3 regions of the Macrococcus sp. CoH-51_TC_04 genome follow, and region 1 is predicted to be linked to each of the others. Evidence: riboswitches for the same ligand, from Rfam matches in the RefSeq annotation. Region 1 holds a riboswitch; each other region holds the start of a gene.

Region 1 (8,230 bases):
CATTTCAATCAATTGAGTTTGATGCGACATTTAAAGGGATTCAATCCTTTTTAGATGAAAATAATATGTATCTCGATAAATTTGTATTCAGCAATGTAGGCACAGGAACTTCCATCCACTTTGTTGATGAGAATAAACAAATTCGTGCAGGCGGAACAGGTGCAGGTGGAGGTATGATGATGGGACTCTCATACTTACTGACTGGGAAAGAAGATTTTGCAGATATCGTTACAACAGCTAGAGCTGGTAATCGCGATATTATCGATCTTAAAGTAAAACATATTTATAAAGGTGATAAAACACCCATTCCAGGCGATCTTACAGCCGCTAACTTCGGGAACGTACTTCACAACAAAGACACCGAAAGCTTTACAGATGCAGATAAGATTGCTTCTGTCCTCGGAATCGTTGGAGAAACAGTGACGACAGTATCTATCCATGCAGCTAGAGAATTTGGAGCAGAATATGTTGTTTACATCGGTTCTAGTTTTCTGGACAACAAATTATTGCAGGATATCGTCGTAAATTATACTAAATTACGTAACTTCAAACCTTACTTTATCGAAAACGGAGAATATTCAGGTGCTGTGGGCACACTTAGGTTGATGGATGAAAAATAACGTAAAGGCTTAGCCTTTACGTTATTTTTTAAGCACCTTTATTAAACTTACAAGCATCGGCAGCAATGTCGCACTAATTACCGATGCTGCAAATATACTACTTTTTCTAGTCTTCATGAACTTCACCTTTTAAACGTTGTTCAAATTGTTTTGCTTTTTGATCGATGAATGCTTCGTCATCACCATACCATATACAAATAAAGCGTGACGGGAAAGCATTTTTATCTCTATAATCTCCATCATAATATGCTAATGGGAATAAGTTACCACTCTTTACTTCGTTTAAAATTGTTTCATAGAATGCTGCATTATCACCATCAGAGTAATAGGCAAGGAACTTTTTATAGTCCCCTTTTAGTACATCATCCAGTAACAATAATGAACTTGATCCATTTTGTCTGAAGTTTAAATCAATTGCAAACAGATTATCATCTTTATCTACTAATATATCAAATCCTGCAATCCCTTTATAGCCCGCATCGACACCATTCTTCATAATCTTTCTACCGGCTTCAATTACAGATTCAGGTACATTCCTATCTGTTGTATTACCTCTGTATTTACCGTATTTTTCTACCATCTGAAGCGATGCACCCAAAAATGTGATGCCCTTCTCTTCGCTATACGCATATTGTACGCAGTAATTTTTAATAGGTTCAACAAATTGTTCGATAATCAACTGCTCGGTACCACTTGCCGCCTGCACGCGTTTTATCGAACTTTCCACATCATCTTCTGTATAACATAGCATCACACCATATCCACCTGCTGTCGGATGTTCGTCACCCGGCTTAATAACAAAAGGAAGCGTCCATTCACGTACACGTGTTTGGAAATCATCAATTTTTACAATTTCGCGTTTTGGAAGATACTCTCCACCCGTCCATTTATGGATGAGTGATTTGTTGTTTAAATCTAGAAATATGTCTCGTGGTACAACATAATCATCATTGTCCACAATATCAGTCTCGTGCGCATATTGGAAGAATATCTTTCCTGTCTCGGCATATTCTTTTAAAGCCTTTTCATACTCTTCACGTGTTTCATACGTGATATATGTTTTGGGCATCGCTACTCCCGCTGCGCCAAATAATTCACATGTCTTCTCAGTTACCGTTGCTTTATGAACAATAACAGGCATCTCTGCAATGATTAATTCTCTGGCACTTAATAAATTCGACTGATGTTCTTCAGGCTGTAGCCACGGATTAAAACCATAGCTTGGTCGTGATGTGTAAAGCACATTATCACCATACAGATCACGCATCGTAAGTGAAATATTTAATTTATTGGTGGTCATAGACTTTCCCCTTCAACACTGTATGTAAATTTTTTATCGCTTTTAATTCATCCGGATTATCAATGAGTTCTAATGCCATCGTCGCCATTATTTTAGCACCTTGAATCAGTGCATGATCTCCATGTGCACTACCAGCAGCATCTTTAAATTCAACAGTATGCCCTACTAGGCTTGAAGGCCCAATTTTTATATGCGGATGAATTGTTGGGATAACATGACTCACATTCCCTGTATCTGTTGATCCAAAACCAAAATCATCATGTAATATTACCTCATTGTGCTTTTTAGCATGACGTTCAAATAGATCATCTAACAAATCATTACGAATAAATTCATTTACTCCATTTTGAATGTGATTCAGCTTATACTCTGCACCCGCAGTAAGTGCAGCACCTTCAGCAACACGTTCAACTTTGCCGGTTAACACATCTAGTTCCTTGCGACTCATTGCGCGCGTGTAGAATCTTGCCTTCGTGTAATCCGGGATAATATTCGCGCTCTTGCCGCCATCCAATATTACACCATGTACTTTATCAGATTTTCGAATATGCTGACGAAGCTGCGCAATCCCGTTAAAGAAACTGATCATTGCGTCCAGTGCGTTAATCCCATTATGAGCATTCTCAGAAGCATGTGCGGTCTTACCGAAGAACTCGACTTCAAATACATCTACAGCAAGTGTAGGCACCGTACGATATGACTCGTGTCCTGGATGTATCATCAAAGCAACATCGCACTCAGAGAATAATCCAGCTTTAACATACGACGCCTTTGCACTACCATTCACACCACCCTCTTCAGCTGGTGTACCAAATACTTTAATCGTACCACCGTGCGTTTCAACATATTCTTTAATGCTCACGCCTGCAAGCACACTTGATGTTCCGATAATATTATGTCCGCATGCATGACCAAGTCCAGGCAGAGCATCGTATTCCGCTAAGAATGCAATCGTCGGTCCTTCATGTTCACTTTCAAATGTCGCAATGAATCCTGTCTCGTGGCCTGCGATATCACGCTCAATTGTGAATCCTTCGTTATATAAAGTCTTGATGAGTAAACTAGACGCAAAATACTCTTCGTTTCCAAGTTCCGGGCGTTCGTGAATCTGGTGGCTTATTTTAATAAATTCCTCTTTATTATATTCAATATAGTTAAGTACATTTTGTTCATTCATCGTCATTACCCCTTAATTAAATTCAATTAAGTCCACTTAATAAAAAAGACACCCTCAGATAAGGATGTCTATACGTCTTATCTGTCAGCATAAGCTGCAGGAATTAGCACCTTACATATTGCAGGTTGCTGGACATCAGCGGGCCTGTCCCTCCGTCCGTCTCGATAAGTGTTTAATTGTTATCAATTATATTAGAGCTTTAAAGCATGATTGTCAATAAGATAACTTATTTTTCAGATATTATCCGAATATCTGTACTTCGTTCGATCCGTTCCAGTTCATCGCTTTAACTTCAATTACAGTCAAGAAGATGTCCCGCGCCTTTTTATACGAAGAGAAATCAAAAGGATAAATTCTTGCAAGTTCCCATTTGAACGCACTATAACGATCTCTCTCACTTGAAAATGTTCGAAAATAATCTCTTAACTTAATGCGTTTCAATAATTCTTCATCTGCCTCTTTATACACAAAAAGATGAAATTGATGATCCTTTGTAGCATATACTTTATAACATACTTCTTTACAGATTAAATGATATCCAAGTTCAGCTAACTTTAGTTCTTCAATATCATGCTTCACCTCTACAGCAATATCTATCGTCGCACGTGCGTCCATACCTGGTACCGCAGTAGACCCAATATGATGAATCGCACTAATATTTTTTAACTTCTGAAGCACTCTTTTCTTTTCGCCTATATAAAGGTGCTGCCATATACTATCGTAAGGTACTATCATCACTTGTTTCATCCTTTCCCCTCCTTCTTTAGATACATTTTAAAATATTATACTTCTTTGCACACAAATTCACAAACTATTATATTGAGTAAATAATAAATTCATGATATTATTAATCCCGAGTTATCTGATAAGAATAATAATATTAGGAGTGTACCGATGAGTTTACCTTTTATGGACATCTTTAAAGCATGGGCATCAGATTATGATGATGCTGTAACAGGACAAAATCCCGAATATAAAGATGTATTCTCAAACTATGATTTTATGATAGAAGAAGCAACAAAACACGCAGGAAAACGCGTAACAGAATTTGGTCCTGGAACTGGGAATTTAACAAACATGTTATTACAGCGCGGATTGGACGTACAGGCTGTAGAACCAAGTATTGATATGACAAAGTTAGGTGAGGCTAAGACAGGTATTACGTTCGAACGTGGCGATTTCCTGAACTTCAATGCTAGAGAAAAAGATACATTTATTTCTTCTTTTGCTTTTCACCACCTTACAGATAAAGAAAAGAAAGAAGCGATTGCCCTTTATAAGCCGCTTCTCTCCGAAGATGGAAACATCATTATATTGGACACAATGTTCAATTCCTTAGATGAAAAAGAACAGATTAAATCACATTATGACGCACGAGGTTACCATAATCTTGTCGAAGATCTGGAAAGAGAATATTATCCATTAAAGGAGACAATGGAAGAGATTGCCAACGACTTGGGATTTGATTATCAATCCACTCAGATGAATCGTTTCGCTCATCTTCAAATATTAACTAAAAAAAAAGTAAAAACTCCTGCTGATTTAATCGGTAATACACCGCTAGTGGAACTTAAGCATTTTCCACTGAATAAAGGAAACCGTCTATTTGCAAAACTTGAGTTCTATAATCTGGGCGGCTCTGTAAAAGACAGACTGGGTGTCAACATTTTAGAACAGGCTTTACTTCGTGGTGATATTCAAAACGGTACAGTTGTTGAAGCTACAGCTGGTAATACAGGAATTGGTCTTGCACTCATCTGTCAACAGTATGGATTAAAGCTACATGTCTATGTTCCCGAGAAATTCAGCATCGAAAAACAAAGCATCATGCATGCATTAGGGGCTGAAATCGTAAATACCCCTACAGAAAAAGGAATGCTCTTCGCACGCGAAGAAGCGCTGAAATTCGCTCAAGAAACCGGTGCATTCTATACAAATCAATTTGAATCAGCAGATAATCCTTCAAGCTACGATAAACTGGCAAAGGAGATAAAAAGAGATGCTGGGAAGGTTGATGCAATCGTTGCTGGTGCAGGCAGTGGAGGAACATTTACAGGTCTTGCAAAGCACTTCAAAGAAAGTCATCGCGTTATCGTAGAGCCTGAAGGTTCGATATTAAATGGTGGAGAATCTGGTAGTCACCGCACAGAAGGCATCGGCGTTGAAAAATGGCCCGTGTTCTTAGATAAAGATTTAATCGATGCCGTTGAAACAATTTCTGATATCGATGCCTTTACACGTGTCTCAGAACTTGCCCAAAAAGAAGGTCTTCTTGTCGGTTCTTCAAGCGGAGCCGCGCTACATGCCGCACTTAAAACCCAAGAAAATATGACTGATAGCAATATCGTCGTAATATTCCCTGATGCAGCTGAGCGATACTTATCACAACAAATATTTGATATTAAAGGAGAATAGATTATGCAAAAGAAAACAATGATGATTCATGGTGGAAATACAATAGATGAATACACTGGAGCTGTAAACCCTCCAATTTACCAAACAAGTACCTACAAACAAGATGGCATCGGGAATATGCGTCAAGGCTATGAATATTCTCGTTCAGCAAATCCAACACGTACAGCATTAGAATCATTAATCAGTGACTTGGAATCAGGTGATGCTGGCTTTGCATTTGGTTCAGGTATGGCTGCAATATCTTCTGTAATCATGTTACTCAATGCTGGCGATCATATCGTTGTTGGTAGCGATGTATACGGCGGAACTTATCGCGTCTTCACAAAAGTCTTCGAACGCATCGGTATTAAATCAACATTCGTTGACACAACCGATATCGAAGCAGTTGAAGCGGCAATCAATGAGAATACTAAGATGCTTTATATCGAAACTCCTACCAATCCATTACTTAATGTAACGGATATTCGCAAAATGGTTGAAATCTCTAAAGCACATAACTTAATTTCTGTTGTAGACAATACATTTATGACACCTTACTTCCAGAATCCACTTGAACTTGGTGCAGATATTGTACTTCATTCAGCAACGAAATATATCGGCGGACATAGCGATGTTGTAGCCGGACTGGTTGTAACACGCACACCTGAGCTTTCTGAATCAGTTGGCTTTATACAGAATTCCGTAGGTGGTATACTTGGACCTCAAGATAGTTTCTTACTTGTGCGCGGTATTAAGACACTTGCAATTCGAATGGAACAAACAGAACACTCAACATTAAAAATCATCGAATTCCTCCAAAAACAAAGTGCCGTAACAAATATCTTCCATCCTGTCTTGCTTGATGAACAAGATAAGAAAATTCACGAATCACAAAGCAAAGGTTACGGTGGAATGGTATCATTTGATGTAGGATCTAAAGAAAATGCCGAAAACTTAGTAAAAGCAACGAAATATTTCACTTTAGCAGAATCTTTGGGTGCAGTAGAAAGTTTAATTTCTGTCCCGAGCCAGATGACTCATGCTTCGATCCCTAGAGAACGTCGCCTTGAACTTGGTATTACAGACGGTTTAGTTCGAATCTCTGTGGGTATTGAGGATAGTGAAGACTTAATTGCAGACTTAGAACAAGCATTTAAACAATTAAATTAGGAGTGACGCTTATGACTAAAAAAATGAACGTTGAAAGTTTCAACTTAGACCACACGATCGTCGATGCACCATTCGTACGATTAGCGGGTATCAAAGAAGGTATCAATGGTGATGTAATTCATAAATATGATATTCGTTTCAAACAACCAAATAAAGAACACATGGAGATGCCTGCACTCCATTCATTAGAACATTTAATGGCTGAAAACATCCGTAATCATACAGATAAAGTAGTAGACATCTCTCCTATGGGATGTCAGACTGGCTTCTACGTTTCACTTATCAATCACGATAACTATGAAGATGTGTTAGCAATATTAGAAAACACTTTGAATGATGTATTAGCAGCTGATGAAGTCCCTGCTTGTAATGAAGTGCAATGTGGCTGGGCAGCGAGTCATTCTTTAGAAGGTGCAAAAGCAATCGCACAGGAAATGCTATCTAAAAAAGACAGATGGCATGTAATTTATCAGCCTGGAAAAGAACCACAAGCATAATTAATTGATATATCAATAAGTGGCACACATGAAACTTCATGTGTGCCACTTATTTTTAAAATCTTATTAAATTTGTAGCTGCATATACATCATCATATTCATTTAAAACATTAAGCTGTTCATCTACAATATCCAAGTGATATGGACCAGTTGCTTCATTAATCTTCTCTATCTTATCAAGCGACACATCATCATGCTTCTTAAAATTAAAAGTAACACTATAGTCCGTCTTCTCACCAGTACCGTATACAAGTTCTCCTAAAACCTTCTCTGTTCCATTACCTTCAAATAAAAACTTCAACTCATTTGGTAACGTAAATCTAAAGCGATAGTGGGGAGTATTATGCGTTAAATAATCATATAATATTCGATCAATTTTATAATCTAATCTAAATGAAATACCATGTTCATTATGCATTGCCACTAAATTCTTTATCATAAAATGAGGCATCATAAACGCTTTATCTGCTACATCAGCTGATACAGCTCCAGGTTTAACTAGCTCAACATTCTTACTTTGTTTCTTATCCATACTATCACCTTGATTCTTCGTTAAAAAATAATAGAGCGCACCACTTGCTGCAGCAAAGATAGCAGCACCAATTGTTTGTTTATATTTCATATGTATTAGCTCCTTTATACTTTTTATTCTTATACCCCATTTCGCTTAGGTAATGCATAAATACAATAAATTACACCGTCACACAAATATTATTTTGCGTTAAATTAATTTTCCCTCAATAAATAATGGAGATGATAATATGTTTACAGAGAAGGAACGTATAAATTTAATACTCTTATATGAACTTGAAGATGCAATTGAATTATATGCTAAATATAATAATCAAGCTTATAAGCATCTGAATGAATATAAAAATATCAATAAACAACTTCTAGAAAAACTATCACTAGCAATCAGTTATATCGAAAGACAAGTTGTTCAATAATAAAAGGAGTAGGTATCTGAGATACCTACTCCTCTTCCATCCTCTAATTCTTACTTCAATTCTTCCAAATAACTCTCACCAAACTCTGGCAATTCAACACCAAAGTTATCAGCAATCGTCGCACC
Region 2 (8,230 bases), on a different contig from region 1:
AAGAGTAAATAATATCTCACCAGGCGCTATCGTTACAGAACATACGAAAGAAAAATTTGCAGATCCTGCTACACGTGAAGAAACCGAAAGAATGATACCTATGAGCTTTATTGGGGAACCTGAACACGTTGCCAACGCGGCACTCTTTTTAGCAAGCGCACAGGCAGCCTATATTACGGGTACAACGCTCTATGTCGACGGCGGAATGACAAAATATCCTTCGTTTATGGGAGGAAAAGGATAAAGCGGCGCAAATGCCACTTTATCCTTTTATATATTTTTTTATAAGATTACCTTTTGAAAGATATATAAAATAATAATAGAAATAACGATTGTAATATTAGAGATCATCGCTATGAGCGGTAATGTTTTATACTTAAATTGTATTGCATAAGGAATGATTGCCACTCCTATAGGAAGTAGCCATCCAATAAGCAATGTTGTTCTGAACATTTCATTAAATGGTAACGTATAATAACATATCAACCCCGCAATAAGTCCAAATCCATAATGGAAACATAAATATTTAATTGCTAATGGTAAATAATATGTATCCACCTTAAAGTTTAAATATACGCCGAGCAATATCATGGATAAAGGCATGTTCGCCTGTGAAATTATTTTAAAGAATTCAATGATTTCATCTGGTATATGTATATCTAGTAAGTTTATCGTGAGCATGATGATATATGTCATAAGTGGTACTGTCTTCATTAAGCTCATAAGTAAATATCGGATGTCAAACGTGTCTCCACCTTCACTGAAATAATTTCCTACAAAATACGTAATACCAAACATACCGATGGAACCACCGATATCAAACATCCCAAAATATAATAATCCCTCTGCACCGAACATCTCACCAACTAGAGGATAGGCGAACAAGCCGATATTAAATGCCGCAGCCATCATTCCTACAGAACCTCTAATCTGATTATTGTACTTGAGAAATAGAATGATAACAATCAGTTTAGCGATAACAACATAGATTACCATAATTACAGGCAAGAGCATTAAAGAAGGTTCAATCTTAACGCTGCTTAATGTTACGATGACCAATGAGGGCAATGTTAAATTGAAGATAAGTTTAGCAATAACACCGCCTTCTTCTTCTTTTATATAGTTTAGGCGCTTCATTAAATATCCTGTTAATATTAAAGCGATAATCATTATAAATGTCTGTGTCACAAATCAGCCTTCTTTCTGTATTGATGTACGTATCTATTCCAGTACTTCTTCCGGAACAAACCCAACAATACCATTTTTCTTAATCTGAACATAACCTGTATAACGCTGAATCACGCTGACGAACGCTCCAGCTTCTACCGTGTGGAAATAATCTGTATAATCATCTTTTAATCGTTGTGCTTCGAAATCGATGAATTCGGTTTTCACCATACAACCATCGTGTTCACCACACTCACAATAAGTAAAATATTCATCCCCTTCAAAAGCTGTAATATTGTAATCAGGATAGGTAAAGCTATGCGGCATTTGAAGTCCTGGATCAAATGACTGGATAACCATACATTGTTCATAATCATCAACAAACGTTGTGTGCAATGTCCCATCTGATTCGATGATGAGTCCATTCAGCTGACCACTTGTCTTGACCTGATTACCCCCATCAATGGCAATTGTATTGTGATTCGGATGGATTTTAATATTATGGTGGTATACCCCTTGTTCGACAAAGTTACAAGCAGGGAAATGACCCACTACTACTGTCTTCTCAAGTTGATGTGGTTGGTTATAGAAAAATGGCATATTCAGCGCATCGCGCTCTGTCGTCTCCATATAATCTTCATCGACTCCTGCGTGCACAAATATATAATCTTCAGTTTCTATCATCAACGGCAAATCTTTCACTACATTATGAAGATGCTCAAATTTCGTTCTAAGCTCTTTCGCCAGTTCACCTTGTGATGAATAGTCGTCTCGTGTCTTTCCTAACTGCTTCAGCATCTCATGAACAATCGTATAGCGATACTCCATATAGTCATATAGAAATGCTTCTTCCAGTTCATCGAATATTTTATCGCAATTACCTAATGTCATATATACATTGCCCTGCGCCATTAGACGTTCTACATATGTAATCATTTGTATACTGTCGGGTCCCTTATCTATAATATCACCATTAATTATAAGAATATCTTCGTGTGAAAAATCCACCTTCTTCAATAATTGTTCTAATAAATCTGGCCTTCCATGTACATCACTCGTGACAATCGTACGTTTATTTCTTATATTTAATTTTAGATAATTGTCTTTAATCCTCATGTGTAATCGGGCTCACTTTCGCATGAATAAGATTGACTAATGATTGAAGCGGTACTTGCATCTGTATTCCTCGTTGTCCTGCACTCACAATAATCTCTTCAAACTGCTCTGCACTACTATCGATAACTGTCGGAAACAGCTTCTTCATCCCCACAGGTGAACACCCCCCACGAATGTAACCCGTTAATTTCTCAAGATTATTCACAGGCAAGAGCTCAAGTTTCTTCTCCCCGACAACTTTACTCATTGATTTAAGGTCTAACGTTGCTGCAACAGGAATAACTGCAACATAATAATTTAATTTCCCGTGCAATACTAATGTTTTAAATACTTGAGCATAAGGTTTTCCAATTTTATTTGCGACTGTAACACCGTCTAACTCATCCGTCACTTCATATGTATATGTTTCATATGTTATCTTCTTTTGGTCAAGCTTTCTCAACGCATTTGTCTTAATTTTCTTTGTCATGATGTATACCTCCAAATCTTTGTTTCTTTATTATATTATCATTTTAAGGTATATTTCATATATAAAGTGAGCGAAAGGAAGGATATTATGGATCTTAACCAGCAACTTTTAGAGCTAAAAGAAGAATATATGCGTATTCAAAACGATTTAGAAAAAGTAGAGTCTACTGGTCAGGCTTCTCCACGACTGGAAGAGAAACTTGTTGAAATCGAAAATCAGATTGCACAATTAAGGGCACAACTGTAAGTGCTCTTTTTTATTATAAAAATATAGGATTTAAGCTTAACTTTCGCTACAATAGTACTATAGCTTTAAGGAGGGCATTCAATGAAACAACAATTTAAACTGCTGATGATGATTCAGTTCTTTATATACTTTGGATTCAGTATTGTAATACCTGTAATACCTGCTCTAGTACATAGTTTAAATTTAAATGCATTTCATATGGGGTTACTGCTTGCCTCTTATTCCATCGTTTCATTTATTGTAGCACCAGTCTGGGGGTATCTATCCGATAAATATGGTCGTAAGAAAATATTGATCATCGGACTTATCGGTTTTACTTTAAGCTTCGTATTATTCGGATTATTTATCGATAACTTACCTATGCTTTATACCTCTCGAATTCTTGGAGGGCTATTCTCAGGGGCATGCTTCTCTACTACGACGAGCATGGTCAGTGATATGACCACACATGAAAAGCGCAACAAATATATGGGACTCATGGGGATGATGATTGGACTTGGATTTATATTCGGTCCAGCAGTTGGAGGACTACTATCTGGAATCAGCTATCAGATTCCGTATTTCGCAACTGCTGCAATATTAACCGTTATTGCTTTGTTCTGTCTATTCACTATTAAGGAAACATTACAGCGTTCTAGTGATACAGAACAGACTACTGTGAACACTAAACTGTTAACTCCGGCAATCTATATGCTCTTATTATCAACATTTATTGTGACGTTTACGATGAGTGGGATGGAGAGCTCATTTCAGCTCTTTGAAATAGAGAAGATTAATATTACTGCAACACAAATGGGAATGCTCTTTATGATTGGCGGGCTTGTTAATGCTGGATTACAAGGTGGGTACTTACGTAAAGTGAAGCACGGTCAAGAAAAACCAGTGATCATAACAGGACAATTGATTACAATTGTTGCATTTATTATGCTGCCTTTTTCCATGAATTTATTTTATGCCGGACTCTGTCTTGTGCTCCTTATGTCTGGGAATGCCCTTGTAAGAACATTACTGACGAGTCAATTGACGAAAGAAACTTCGAATAATAAAATGGGAAAACTTACTTCTATCAGTTACAGTATGGATAGTTTAGGTCGTATTCTCGGTCCTTTGTTATTTACTGCACTGCTTTCCAGAAATTTAGAAATGCCATTTTATTTCGGTGCACTCACTTCCGTACTTGGTTTAATCCTACTATTTATTTATTATAAGAAAGGAAGAGTCGTATGATTATATTAATTATTTTACTTATGATGATGTATCTGATCGTAAGTTATACAAGCATCTATATGATTAACATGCGTCTGCTGGATTTTTTAAGAATCATACTTGGTGCTGTGTTCGTTGTCTTCATCTTCGTTGCACTGATGCATCTTGGAACGATAAAGTTCTGGATTACATTACTTGCACTTTGTTTATTTTTAAATATAGAGATTTCTAACTATAAATTTAAGTTTAATGACCAGAAAGCAAAGCTAATTCTTAATCTCTTCTCTATCGTTATGGCGCTAATGATTATCGTACTTTGTGCGATATACCTATAAAATAAGAACTTACAAAGTAATGCTTTGTAAGTTCTTATTTTATATATAATTCTTTTGTATTTTTTAAGCGCTCAAGCAGTTCATCTATCAACAGATCATCAATCGCAAGTGAGATTCTAATGTAATTCTTACCGCGTGATCCAAACGGGATTCCTGGAGTTACTAATATTGATTCTTGCTTTAATAAATAATCTGTATACGCTTCCCCGTCAAAACCGTCTGGCACTCGTACCCATAAAAATATACCGCCGTCCATCGGCTCAAATGGAATTTGAAGTTGTTTTAAATACGCTGTCACTTTATCGCGTCGTGCTTTAAATATATTGTTTTGACTTTCTAGATATCGTTCTCCTAGCTCAAGTGCTGCTATCGCTGCATCTTGTACAACGCCCCACATACCAACTTGAGTATGATCCTGAAAATAGTTCAGAGCACTCACAATCTCTTTATTCCCTACAGCAAATCCGACACGTACACCGGACATATTAAAGCCTTTAGATAACGAATATATTTCTACAGCAACTTCTTTCGCATGAGGTGAAGCAAGAATGCTTGGATTCTTACCATTAAATCCAAAAGCTGCATAGGCAAAGTCATGGACGATCTTTGTTTCAGTATCTTTAAAACGCATAATTGTATCATCAAAGAATGCTTGAGTCGCTACTGCCCCAGTTGGATTAGATGGATAGTTAAGATAAATCAGCTTTGTATTATTAAGTTGCGCTTTATCTATATTATCAAAGTCAGGTAAGTAATGATTTTCAGGGTGTAATGGCAATTCATAATGTAATCCTCGAGCAAGCTTTACACCAGCAAGATAATCCGTATATCCAGGATTAGGGAGTAATACACCTTCACCAGGTTCAATGACACATGTAGGGATATGAACAAGACCATTTTTCGTACCATAAAGAATACAAATTTCATCATCCTCCAATGAAACATCATAGACATCTTTATAAAACTTCTGAATCTCTTTCTTCAATGCCTCCTTGCCACGGAATACGCCGTATCTATGGTTATCAGGATTGACAATGGCATCTTGTAAAGCTTTCAGCACCGTACGATCCACTTGTTGGTCAGGGATACCAACTGCTGTATTAATCAATGGTTTATCCCCGACTTCAAGCTTCCTACCCATCGTCTTACCAAAATAACTTTCAGGTATTGAACTTAATAATTTAGAACTCACAGACATTCGCTCCTTTTAAAATAGAAAAGCGTCATTGCTTCAGTAGCAATGACGCCGATGTGGCACTTATCTACCAAGCATATGCTTGCTGGATTTAGCACAGTACTTAAAGCCTGTTGCTGAAGTATCATAGGGCCAGTTCCCTCCACTTCTCTGGATAAGAAATATTTAATTGGTGATATCACTATAGTATAGTTCAAACAATACGTCAACTGTATTCAGAATATTTTATCTATTATCTTTAATATGCACACGTGTTGACGCATCATGCGTTGGTATAAATGGATTAATCTTTTTTTCATCTTTCGTAAATCTCTGCTTCAAGTTCATTAATATTTCATACACTACAGGGACAACGATTAATGTTAATAATGTTGAAGAAGTCAATCCACCGATTACTGTTACAGCGAGTGCCTTAGAAATAAGCACAGAGCCGTCTCCTCCAAACAGTAATGGTAACAATGCGCCTACTGTAGCAAGTGCAGTCATCAAGATTGGACGCACACGAGTCATCGCTGCTTCAAGCAATGCATCACGTGTTGATAATCCTTCTGCTTCTTTATTGATAACGCGATCAATCAGCACAATCGCATTCGTAACAACGATACCAATGAGCATGAGCATACCAATCATCGATGGTACAGAAAGCGTCTCTCCAAACGCGAGAAGTCCTAATATTACCCCGATAATCGTAAACGGTAACGAGAATAATATGGCAAGTGGAGCAAGTCCTCCTTTAAATGTCAGTACAAGTATCAGGTAAACGATTCCGATAGCGGCAAGCATCGCAAGTCCGAGTTGAGAGAAGCTCTCGCCGATATCTTCACTCGTTCCTCCAATATGTACATCAACATTTGAAGGGTGTTTTAATGCGTTTACTTTCTTTGCAACATCTTGTGTAGCCTGGCTAACATCTTTTCCTTTAATCTTACCTTCTACTGTAGCCGATATATTACCGTCTTCACGTTTAATTGTATCTGACGTCTTTCCTTCTTCAATCGTTACGACATCGCTCAACTTAATCTCTTTACCGAGTGGTGAAGTAATCTTTGTATTCTCTAATTTATCTTTTGTCCATTTTGATTCTTTTTCTTTTGTCAGAACAACATCTGTCGACTTGCCATTATCACCTATTTTAGTGACAACTTTATTATCACTACGTTGATTTAATGCCATTGCAATCTGACCTGCAGTTAGTCCGCGTTCAGATAACTTGTTATGATCTACCTTTAATGTATATGCATCATAACTATCCGTTAATGATGAACTTACATTCGTAACAGTATTAACGTCTTTCATTTCTTTCTCAAGCTGCTCTGTAACCGGTCTTATTTCATTCATCGATGGACCGTTAACAGTAACCGTTACTGTATTGGTCGAACCACCCGTTGCAAAATCCTGGTTCTTCCAAGTTCCTTCATGTTTGAAAGAAGCGATTTTGTTCAATACACGTTCCGCTTCACTTTCCCACTTTGGTGTATCCTTCTTATATTCAACCATCATTGCCATATCGTTAGTAGCAACCGGGTTAAATGGATTTTCTCCTCCAACTGAGTACTGAATATTTACTACATCGTTATTCTCAGCTAAAGTTTTCTGAACTTGCTCACCTTTTTTTACAACCTCTTCTTCAGTTTCACCAGGTTTAGGCTTGTAAGTTAATGCAAGAAACTTATCTTCCCCTGTTGAAATGAATGACGTCCCTAGAAACGGCGTTAAGAACAAGCTACCAAGGAGAAGGCCGATACTTAATAGTGAGACGATAAGCTTGTGTTTTAAAGACCACTCTAATACGTTATGATAGAAACTTGCAATACGCCCTACCTTTGCTTCATCATCATGATGCCCTTTAATACCATTCTTAAAGAATGTATGTCCAAGCATCGGTACAATCGTAATTGCAATTAATAATGAGGCCAACAATGCAAATACGACTGTATAAGCAAAAGGTCTAAAGATTTCACCGATAGAACCTGACACCAGTCCAAGTGGTAAGAATACTGCAATTGTGACCATCGTTGAACTCATAATCGGTATAAACATCTCTTTAGTCGCGCTGCTAATTAACTCAGAGCCACGCAATTTCTCTTTAGGGTCAGACATACGTCGGAATATATTTTCGATAACGACGATAGAGTCATCAATAACACGTCCAATTGCAACCGTCATCGCTCCAAGCGTCATAATATTAAGTGAAATATCCATCTGTTTAAGGATTAACATTGCCATTAATATAGACATCGGAATGGATACGACAGCAATCATCGTTGAACGGATATTTCTAAGGAACACGAGTATCATGATCACTGCAAACAATGCTCCAATAATGGCCTTTTCTGCCATTGTTTTTACAGAGTCTTCAATCGGTTTAGCCTGATCCATCATCAGTACGGCATTAATATCTTTATTATTCTTCTTAAATTCCTTTACTTTATCTTTTACATCGTTTGCTAACGCTACAGTATTCGCATCATCTGACTTAATGACTTGAATACTTAG
Region 3 (8,230 bases), on a different contig from region 1:
TGATGATGAGAAGAAAGGTAAGAAAAAAGCACCTTCTATTGCGAAACAGCTTCAAAAGAATGACGTTAAGTCTGTTCAACGTATTACGATCCCTTCAAGCTGGACGATTGAGCAAACGGCAAACTATTATGTTAACTGGTTATCACGTATCGGTTACTCATTTATCAATACTTCGATTGAAAATGAAGTATTGAATATTTCATTACCAATTTTCAAAGACCCTATCCTTATCCTGGAAAAATCACAAAAGAAATCATCAGAAGATAGGGTGTTGTTCTATATAAAAGGCGGTAAGTTTGCTAAGGTAAACGAAAGCAGCAGAGCACGACTTGAATTCAGACGTATCCTTGATACGAATGAGTGTATAATTGCAATCCACGAATATGAACCATCGCTACCTTGGTTTGTATACACAATTACTCAAGCACGTGTGCATTTGTTAGTGATGAAACTCTTTGGTCTTGAGACTAAGATTTTAGCGAAAACCTTGGATTCTAAGTATCTCGAAGATAAAACAATGACATTACAAGATAACTAAGATTTACACTCACCTTAAAGGTGAGTGTTTTTTTATTCATATCGTTAATTTAATAGGGTATATAATAACTAATAAACTTACTAGGAGGGAAACAATGAAGAAATATCAAGTAGTGATTCTCGGAGCAGGTGCAGGTGGGTTATCAAGTGCAAGCAGATTATTGAAGTCTGGTATAAAGGATATCGCTATCATCGATCATGCAGATCAACATGCTTATCAGCCAGCTTGGCCTCTCGTTGGTTCAGGTGAAGAGAAGAAGACACGTACAGTAAAAAGCATGTCACGTGTAATCCCTAAAACAATTGACCACATCCAGCAACGTGTTACTCGTATTCAGCCTGTAGAGCGTAAAGTGTATTTAGATAATGATGATTTTATTATGTACGAATATCTCGTCGTCGCACTTGGCATACAATTAGACTTTCAGGAGATAGAGGGACTTGAAGCGACGCTAGGCAGAAATGGTGTTACGACAAACTACCTCTATGATTATACAGATTATACCTATGAATTATTAAAGCAAACCAAGACAGGTAATGTAATAATAACGAAACCGAAATCAGTAATTAAAGGCGGAGTTGCTCCTGAAAATACATTGTTTACCTTTGATGAATTTATTCGTGATCAGAAAGATAATAAGGCACATCTTATTTTTAAATCAGGGAAAGACACATTATTTCCTGTGGAAAAATATAGACGATATATGGAGGAACATTTAAATAATAAGCATATTGAATATCAACTCAATCAAGAATTGATTAAGGTAGACGGTGACAAGAAAGAAGCGACATTTAAAGAATGGGCTACAGGAGAAACATATACATTACCTTTCTCTATGATTGTTGTAACACCACCTATGAGTGCGCCAGATGTTGTGAAAAATTCGACCTTAAGCGATGAACAAGGGTGGCTGGATGTTAATCCATTTACGCTACAACATGTTCGTCATCAAAATGTATTTGGTATCGGAGACTGTACGAATTTACCAACCATAAAGATGGGAGCGGCAGTAAGAAAACAGATGCCCGTACTTGTCAGTAATCTACTTTCACAGATAAAAGGCAAACAGTTAAAAGCGCATTATGATGGTTCCACAGCTTGTCCAATAGCAACAGAATATGGTCAGGCTTTTATAGCGGAATTTGGATATGATATGAAACCGAAGGAGTCTATGCCGATAGATCAAGGGAAGACGAATCCGTTATTATATCAAGTGAAGAAACGTGGGATACCATTGATGTACTGGAATGCCTTGTTGAAAGGCAAAGCATAATATTGAACCGAAAGATGACATAGAGAACCGACTCTGCGAGACAGAGTTGGTTTTTAATTTTGTATATAATTGTAAATTGATATTTATTGTTATCAGAAAATTAAGTATAATATGTATAAGAAGTGGCTACGAGACTATTAGAAATTATTAAAACGAATGAACCAGAGTTTTTTAATAATCTCGTGCATATGTTTTAGATGTGATTTAGAAAATTAACGGAGGTTCAGCATGCAGAGTTTCTGGGTTTATGTATTAATAACAATCGTGTTAATTGGTATAGGTATTGGTTATAGTGTCTATGACAGTATTCAACTGAAGCGTAAAGTAAAAACATTGTTTAACAAGCAGGCGACACTTTTCAAACAAAAAGGCAATCATATTATGTTTGATCATTATTATAAGCATATTAGTAAAGAAGAGGCACGATGTATTGATGATATTACATGGAATGATCTAAGTATGGATCAGTTATTTCATCGTATAAACTATCACTTTACATCTGTTGGTGAGGAATATACATATACGTTACTGCGTAATTTCCCGGGACATCATGTTGATGAAACAATGTTGAATAGGATTACTGAGGATGTAAGATATCGTGAGAAATTGTCATTTATATTAGCGAAGCTTGGTAGAAATGCGAATAATGATGCAAGCCGGTTTACAGTGCATTATCAGGAAAAAGAGCACTACAACAAGCTGATGATACTCGTAAGTTTCTTACCTATACTGAGTTTAGCTATGTTCTACTTCGGTGTTTCTATTGGTATATTCAGTGTAATCCTTGCAATGGGTGTCGTTATGGGGCTATCAGTAAAGTTTCAGTCGCAAAGTGATCTCGTTTATAACGATTTATTCTATGCAATTAAGATTATTGATACGGCAAACGAAATAATGAAGTTGAACGGCCGTAAATCAAATGATAGTAAGATGAAGTCCGTTAAGTGGATGAGCTATTTTATGTTAAATGATAATAAGAATGAAGGGAACATTGCGCTTACAATGATTAATGCGATTAAGCAGATGTTTTTAATTGATTATCATTTGTATCATCGCGCGCTTGCGATACTTCATAAGCATCAAGAAGATTTCGCTTCATATTTCAAAGTAGTAGGACAAGCAGATGCAAGTTATAGTACTGCTTTATGGCGAACAACATTACCATATTACGCTATTCCTGAAGCGGCTGAAGAAAAAGTGCTTGAAGCGGAGGAAGTGTATCACCCGTTACTTGATCGTGCTGTAGCGAATGATTTTAAGTATAAGCATTCTGTACTGTTAACAGGATCTAATGCCTCGGGGAAATCTACGTTTATGAAAACGATGGCGATAAATTTAGTAATGGCTCAAGGTCTGAATACATCGACAAGTGAAAGATTTGTGTATCAACCAGGAATCATAGCCACTTCAATGAATTTAGAAGATAGTTTAGCGAAAGGTGATAGTTACTTTATCGCAGAAATTAAATCAGTAAAGCGCCTCTTAGAAGTGCTTAAATTGACATTACCGACGTATATATTCATTGATGAAATATTGCGCGGAACGAATACGAAAGAACGCATTGCTTCAGCAACTGCAATACTAGACTATTTGAATTTACATCAAAACAGTTTATTATTTGCAGCGACACATGATATTGAATTAACTGAGATACTGACACACTTTGATTTTTATTACTTTAAAGAAACACTGACTGAAGATAATGATATAACATTTGACTATACAATCAGAAAAGGTGTTACAACGACTTCGAATGCAATAGAACTTATGCGTATTCACAATTATCCAGAAAGTATATATAACCAGGCAAAAACGCAGCTTAAACAATTAGAACAACTGAATGTAGGGACTTAAGCACCGGATAAGCGGTGCTTTTTATTATATATGTTAAAAATACTTTACATAATGTTAAGTATAATGTACATTAGTGGTGAGGTGAACAACATGCTAAAGTCTCATTTAAAGGAGTACCGCGCTAAATTTAATATAAATCAAAGTGAGTTAGCGAAAAGAGTTGGTGTAACAAGACAGACGATTGGTTTTATCGAAAAAGGTACGATTTCACCGTCTATCACGTTAGTGTTAAAGATTTGTCATGTATTTCAATGTAAAGTTGAAGATCTTTTTGAATTGGAGGATATTGAAGATGAATGAACAACAATTTAAAAGAATTTATCCGTTATTTAATCTAGTCTGTATTGTGTGTATTGGATTACTGATTATCCCACTGAGTATGGTTATGCGTTATACGATTAATGAAGGTGATGTATTGTTTTCTGTTCATATCAACCCATACAAGTATGGTGATATGTTTTTGTACTTTATCATTGCGACAGTGATAATTAATATGATATTGATGGCTGTAAGTACAATATTTCTCGTATGGGCAAAGAAAAAGTTTAGAAAAATTAATTTAGTTCCTGAGATTAATGATCACGATGAAGGAATGAGTTTTGTGACATATGAATCGATGAAACGTTCTTATACTTGGTTGAGCATACTGTTACCGTTATTTACAGCTGTTATATTTTTAGTTCCAGATAATTTTGTGACCAAACCCATTGTACTAGGTATATTGCTGTTTATGTCTGTAATTATGTGTTTAACGTATTATGTTAGAAATAGAAAGTTATTAAAGGATTAAAATAGAATTTTCAAAATATTCATTGACATCATTAAGATGTTTAATTATGATAGTAATCAATAAATAAAACAAAATATTTTAACTCTTATCCAGAGAGGTGGAGGGACAGGCCCTATGAAACCTCGGCAGCAGATTCTTAATGAACACTGTGCCAATTCCTGCAACGTAAGTTGTAAAGATGAGACGAGACTATACAGCGATTTATCCTGTGGACTTGTTCTTGTCCACGGGATTTTTTATTTGAGTTAAAAAATTAGGAGGAAACTATGCATGAGAAAAGTATTAGGTTTAATTAGTGCAGTCATATTATCTGCATCTTTAGCAGGCTGTAGCTCAACTGAAAAAGAAGAGGATAAGAAGATTGTTGTTGCAGCTTCCCCTGCACCGCATGGAGAAGTTGTTAAACATGCAGCGGTTGCGATGAAGAAAAAAGGATATGACGTAGAAGTTAAGATTGTCAATGACTATAAAGTACCGAATAAGTTACTGCAAGAAGGCGATGTTGATGCTAACTTATTCCAGCATGTGCCATACTTGAAAGCTGAGAAAAAGACGCATCATTATGATATTGAAGAAGTAGGGAAAGTGTTCACTACGCCTATGGGGGTTTATAGTAAGAAGTATAAGAACTTAGATGAAATTCCATCTGGCTCTGAAATCTTCGTATCAAGTAATCCGGCTGAAGAAGGGCGTTTCTTATCATTCTTTGTCAATAAAGGTGTGATTAAGCTGAAAAAAGGCGTAAAGATTGAAGATGCATACTTTACTGATATCGTTGAAAATAAAAAGAATCTAAAGTTTAATAACAAACAAAGCGCAGAATTCTTACCGAAGACGTATCGTAATGGTGAAGGGGCTGCAGTAATTATGAATTCTAACTACGCAATTGATAATGGGATTACACCGCATAAAGATGCCATCGCGTTAGAGGATGAATCTTCACCATTTGCAAATATTCTTGCTGTTAAAAAAGGCCATAAGAATGACAAGAAGTTTCAGGATTTGATTGAAGTACTTCAGTCTCAAGATATGAAAGATTATATTAATAAGGAATTCAACAAAGACGTCATTCCATATGGAGGGAAGTAGATGAAGCTAGGAATCATTGGTGTTGGACGTGTGGGCAGTCAAGTGCTGACTGACGTACAGTATTTGAACGTATTTAACGAGATTGTCTTGATTGATAGTGACGAAAATGTTGCGACTGGAGAGGCAATGGATCATTTGCACAGTCAAGGTATTGGTGTCACGAATCATATCAATATTTATGCGGGAACATATAAGGATTTAAAGGATGCGGATGTTATCGTTATAGCGGCCAGTACAAAGACAGATACATCAATTCCAGATCGCACTGCGCTAGCAAAGGCGAATACAGTGATTATTAAAGAAATCACTACACGTATCGGTGAAGTAACGACCGATGCCTTGCTTGTTATTATTTCCAATCCTGTCGATGCGATGACGTACATCGCTTCAAAGTATTATCCGGAGAGTAAAGTGATAGGTACTGGTACGTTATTAGAAACTTCACGTTTTAAAACTTTAATTGCAAATCATTACAACATTGACCCTAAAAGTGTTGAAGGGTTTGTGATAGGAGAGCATGGAGCACATGCTGTACCGCTCTGGAGTAAAACGCGTATTCATGGTATAGCGTTAGAGGAATATGAACAGCTTAGTGGTTACCATAAGATAGATAAAAAGGAGATAACTGAGGCGATTGATAGCGTGTCATTTGATGTATTCCATCAAAAAGGCTGGACCAATGCAGCGATATCAAAAATCACTGTATTGCTTATCAAATCGCTTGTGCTCAATGAGCGTTCAATTTTCCCATTATCAACGAGAAATGAGGATATAGCATATAGCTTACCAGTACTTGTGGGAAAGGAAGGCATCATCCAGAGATTGGATATTTCAATAGATAATCAAGAAGCACAGGATTTAACAACAGCTAAACAATTTATTAGAAATACAATAGAACAGCATTATAATTAAGACCTTGTAAAATTACAGGGTCTTTTTGTATGCATGTGGCTTCTAAGGATATTGGAAAAGGGATACGTAGTCATGATGCTAAACTGCTGATGAGAGCTGGCTTTATGTGAACGGCATAAAAGGTTAAAAGAATATTACATCTAATTAAAGAAAGAATTCCCAAGTCATTAGTCCATCAGAATGAAAGGATTTTTATTTTATTTAGTTTTAACTAATGATTAAAAATGTTTTGTGAGCACCATTCAGGGTAAATAATTAATGTAGAAAATGATGAGAATAATGAAATTATATTTTAGGAGTGGTGGAAATGAAATTTGTAAAAGTATTAGGCGCAACAACTTTAGCGGCTGCCATGTCGTTAGGTGCAGTGCAGGGCGAAGATGCCTTTGCTAAGCATTCAACAGCTGAAGTTCAGAAGCCTTACTATAAGTACTCTGGTTATACGAGCGGAAATGCCAAGTTTGTGCTGGATAAAGATTTCGTGCGTGCAGTTAAAGTAAATAACGTAACCGTAAATGGTTATAAAGTAGACCTTAAGCGTATGACTTCAGGAGTTTCAGGCACAGATTATACTAAGAAAGTTTATGATCAGAACTATACATTTTTTAAAGGGACTGATAAAAACCCATATACAGCGACTTTAGATGTGAATAACAATGAACTTAAATTCGATGATGTGAAGAAAGTGTACGGCAATGAATACCTTTTCAAAGGTAAGATGATATCTGGTAGTAATAAAGCGGTGCCTTCTAAAGTTGATGGTGTTTACATTTACAACTTGAATGGTAATAGTATACAGTTCCTCGTGGAAAAAGGTTATGTGAAAAAAGTAATATTGGGACATGTTGGCATGGCATAAAAAATTTGCGCTTCAGTTATGAAGCGCAAATTTTTTATGCCATGAATTGGTTCTACAGTTGTGTAAAAGTAATTATGTTATACTGTCAAAGTATCTTTTTTTGTAGGAGGAATTTATGATAGACACATTAAAACGTGAATGGCTTACACAGCCTTTACAAAATATATTAGCGGGTATCGTTGTTTCACTTGCACTGATACCTGAAGTGATTGCATTTAGCGTCATTGCAGGAGTAAATCCAATGGTGGGACTGTATGCTTCATTTGTTATAGCGGTAGTCATCGCCTTTACAGGTGGAAGAAGTGCCATGATTTCTGCAGCAGCAGGTGCAATTGCACTGCTCGTGTTCTCTTTAGTGAAAGAACATGGCGTAGATTATTTATTTGCAGCGACCATCCTGATGGGAATATTACAAGTCATCTTTGGAATATTTAAAGTAGGTAACTTACTCAAATATATACCGAATACAGTGATGATTGGATTCGTAGATTCCCTTGCAATACTCATCTTTACATCACAATTACAGCACATCTTTAATATTAGTGGTGTGACTTATATATTTACTGTGGCAACAATTATGATTGTATACGTCCTACCCAAATTTTTTACGAAAGTACCAGCACCACTCATTGCAGTCGTACTACTTACAGCAATTTCAATTATGATGCATGCTGATGTTAGGACAGTAGGTGATATTGGAGAAATTAAACGTGCGTTACCGCATTTGTTTATACCTGATGTGCCCTTCAATTTCGAAACGTTTAAGATTATCTTTCCGTACAGTTTATCGATGGCGGTCGTAGGTCTTGTAGAAAGTCTGCTGACGGCACGTATTGTAGATGATACATTGAAGAGTGACAGTGATAAGAATAAGGAATCACGTGGACAGGGCGTTGCTAACATCATTACAGGATT

The links. A riboswitch is a leader RNA that binds a small molecule or an ion and turns the genes downstream of it on or off. The one in region 1 is predicted to bind S-adenosylmethionine.
Region 2: linked by a shared signal. The riboswitch ahead of ACZ2V4_RS08195 (aminotransferase class I/II-fold pyridoxal phosphate-dependent enzyme) and the one ahead of ACZ2V4_RS07185 (M20 family metallopeptidase) in region 1 are both predicted to bind S-adenosylmethionine.
Region 3: linked by a shared signal. The riboswitch ahead of ACZ2V4_RS07820 (MetQ/NlpA family ABC transporter substrate-binding protein) and the one ahead of ACZ2V4_RS07185 (M20 family metallopeptidase) in region 1 are both predicted to bind S-adenosylmethionine.

The regions. Positions count from the first base shown of each region.
Region 1 covers NZ_JBVGOY010000006.1:70,252-78,481, reverse strand. Annotated here, with positions in the region: gene coaW (type II pantothenate kinase) at 1-620, shown strand, start outside; gene ldmS (L-aspartate--L-methionine ligase LdmS) at 727-1,920, opposite strand; gene ACZ2V4_RS07185 (M20 family metallopeptidase) at 1,907-3,103, opposite strand; SAM riboswitch class I at 3,172-3,268, opposite strand; gene ACZ2V4_RS07180 (GrpB family protein) at 3,338-3,844, opposite strand; partial or broken gene ACZ2V4_RS07175 (class I SAM-dependent methyltransferase) at 3,992-4,396, shown strand; gene ACZ2V4_RS07170 (PLP-dependent cysteine synthase family protein) at 4,580-5,512, shown strand; gene ACZ2V4_RS07165 (bifunctional cystathionine gamma-lyase/homocysteine desulfhydrase) at 5,516-6,661, shown strand; gene ACZ2V4_RS07160 (S-ribosylhomocysteine lyase) at 6,673-7,158, shown strand; gene ACZ2V4_RS07155 (hypothetical protein) at 7,214-7,780, opposite strand; gene ACZ2V4_RS07150 (hypothetical protein) at 7,920-8,105, shown strand; gene deoB (phosphopentomutase) at 8,156-8,230, opposite strand, start outside.
Region 2 covers NZ_JBVGOY010000007.1:110,464-118,693, forward strand. Annotated here, with positions in the region: gene ACZ2V4_RS08160 (glucose 1-dehydrogenase) at 1-244, shown strand, start outside; gene ACZ2V4_RS08165 (AEC family transporter) at 283-1,188, opposite strand; gene ACZ2V4_RS08170 (metallophosphoesterase) at 1,222-2,283, opposite strand; gene ybaK (Cys-tRNA(Pro) deacylase) at 2,273-2,752, opposite strand; gene ACZ2V4_RS08180 (SE1832 family protein) at 2,840-2,998, shown strand; gene ACZ2V4_RS08185 (MFS transporter) at 3,080-4,225, shown strand; gene ACZ2V4_RS08190 (hypothetical protein) at 4,222-4,539, shown strand; gene ACZ2V4_RS08195 (aminotransferase class I/II-fold pyridoxal phosphate-dependent enzyme) at 4,574-5,737, opposite strand; SAM riboswitch class I at 5,795-5,895, opposite strand; gene ACZ2V4_RS08200 (efflux RND transporter permease subunit) at 5,960-8,230, opposite strand, start outside.
Region 3 covers NZ_JBVGOY010000007.1:49,767-57,996, reverse strand. Annotated here, with positions in the region: gene ACZ2V4_RS07845 (NAD(P)H-binding protein) at 1-538, shown strand, start outside; gene ACZ2V4_RS07840 (NAD(P)/FAD-dependent oxidoreductase) at 633-1,811, shown strand; gene ACZ2V4_RS07835 (MutS-related protein) at 2,040-3,665, shown strand; gene ACZ2V4_RS07830 (helix-turn-helix transcriptional regulator) at 3,756-3,965, shown strand; gene ACZ2V4_RS07825 (hypothetical protein) at 3,958-4,455, shown strand; SAM riboswitch class I at 4,538-4,640, shown strand; gene ACZ2V4_RS07820 (MetQ/NlpA family ABC transporter substrate-binding protein) at 4,726-5,544, shown strand; gene ACZ2V4_RS07815 (lactate/malate family dehydrogenase) at 5,545-6,456, shown strand; gene isaB (immunodominant staphylococcal antigen IsaB family protein) at 6,764-7,315, shown strand; partial or broken gene ACZ2V4_RS07805 (SulP family inorganic anion transporter) at 7,431-8,230, shown strand, end outside.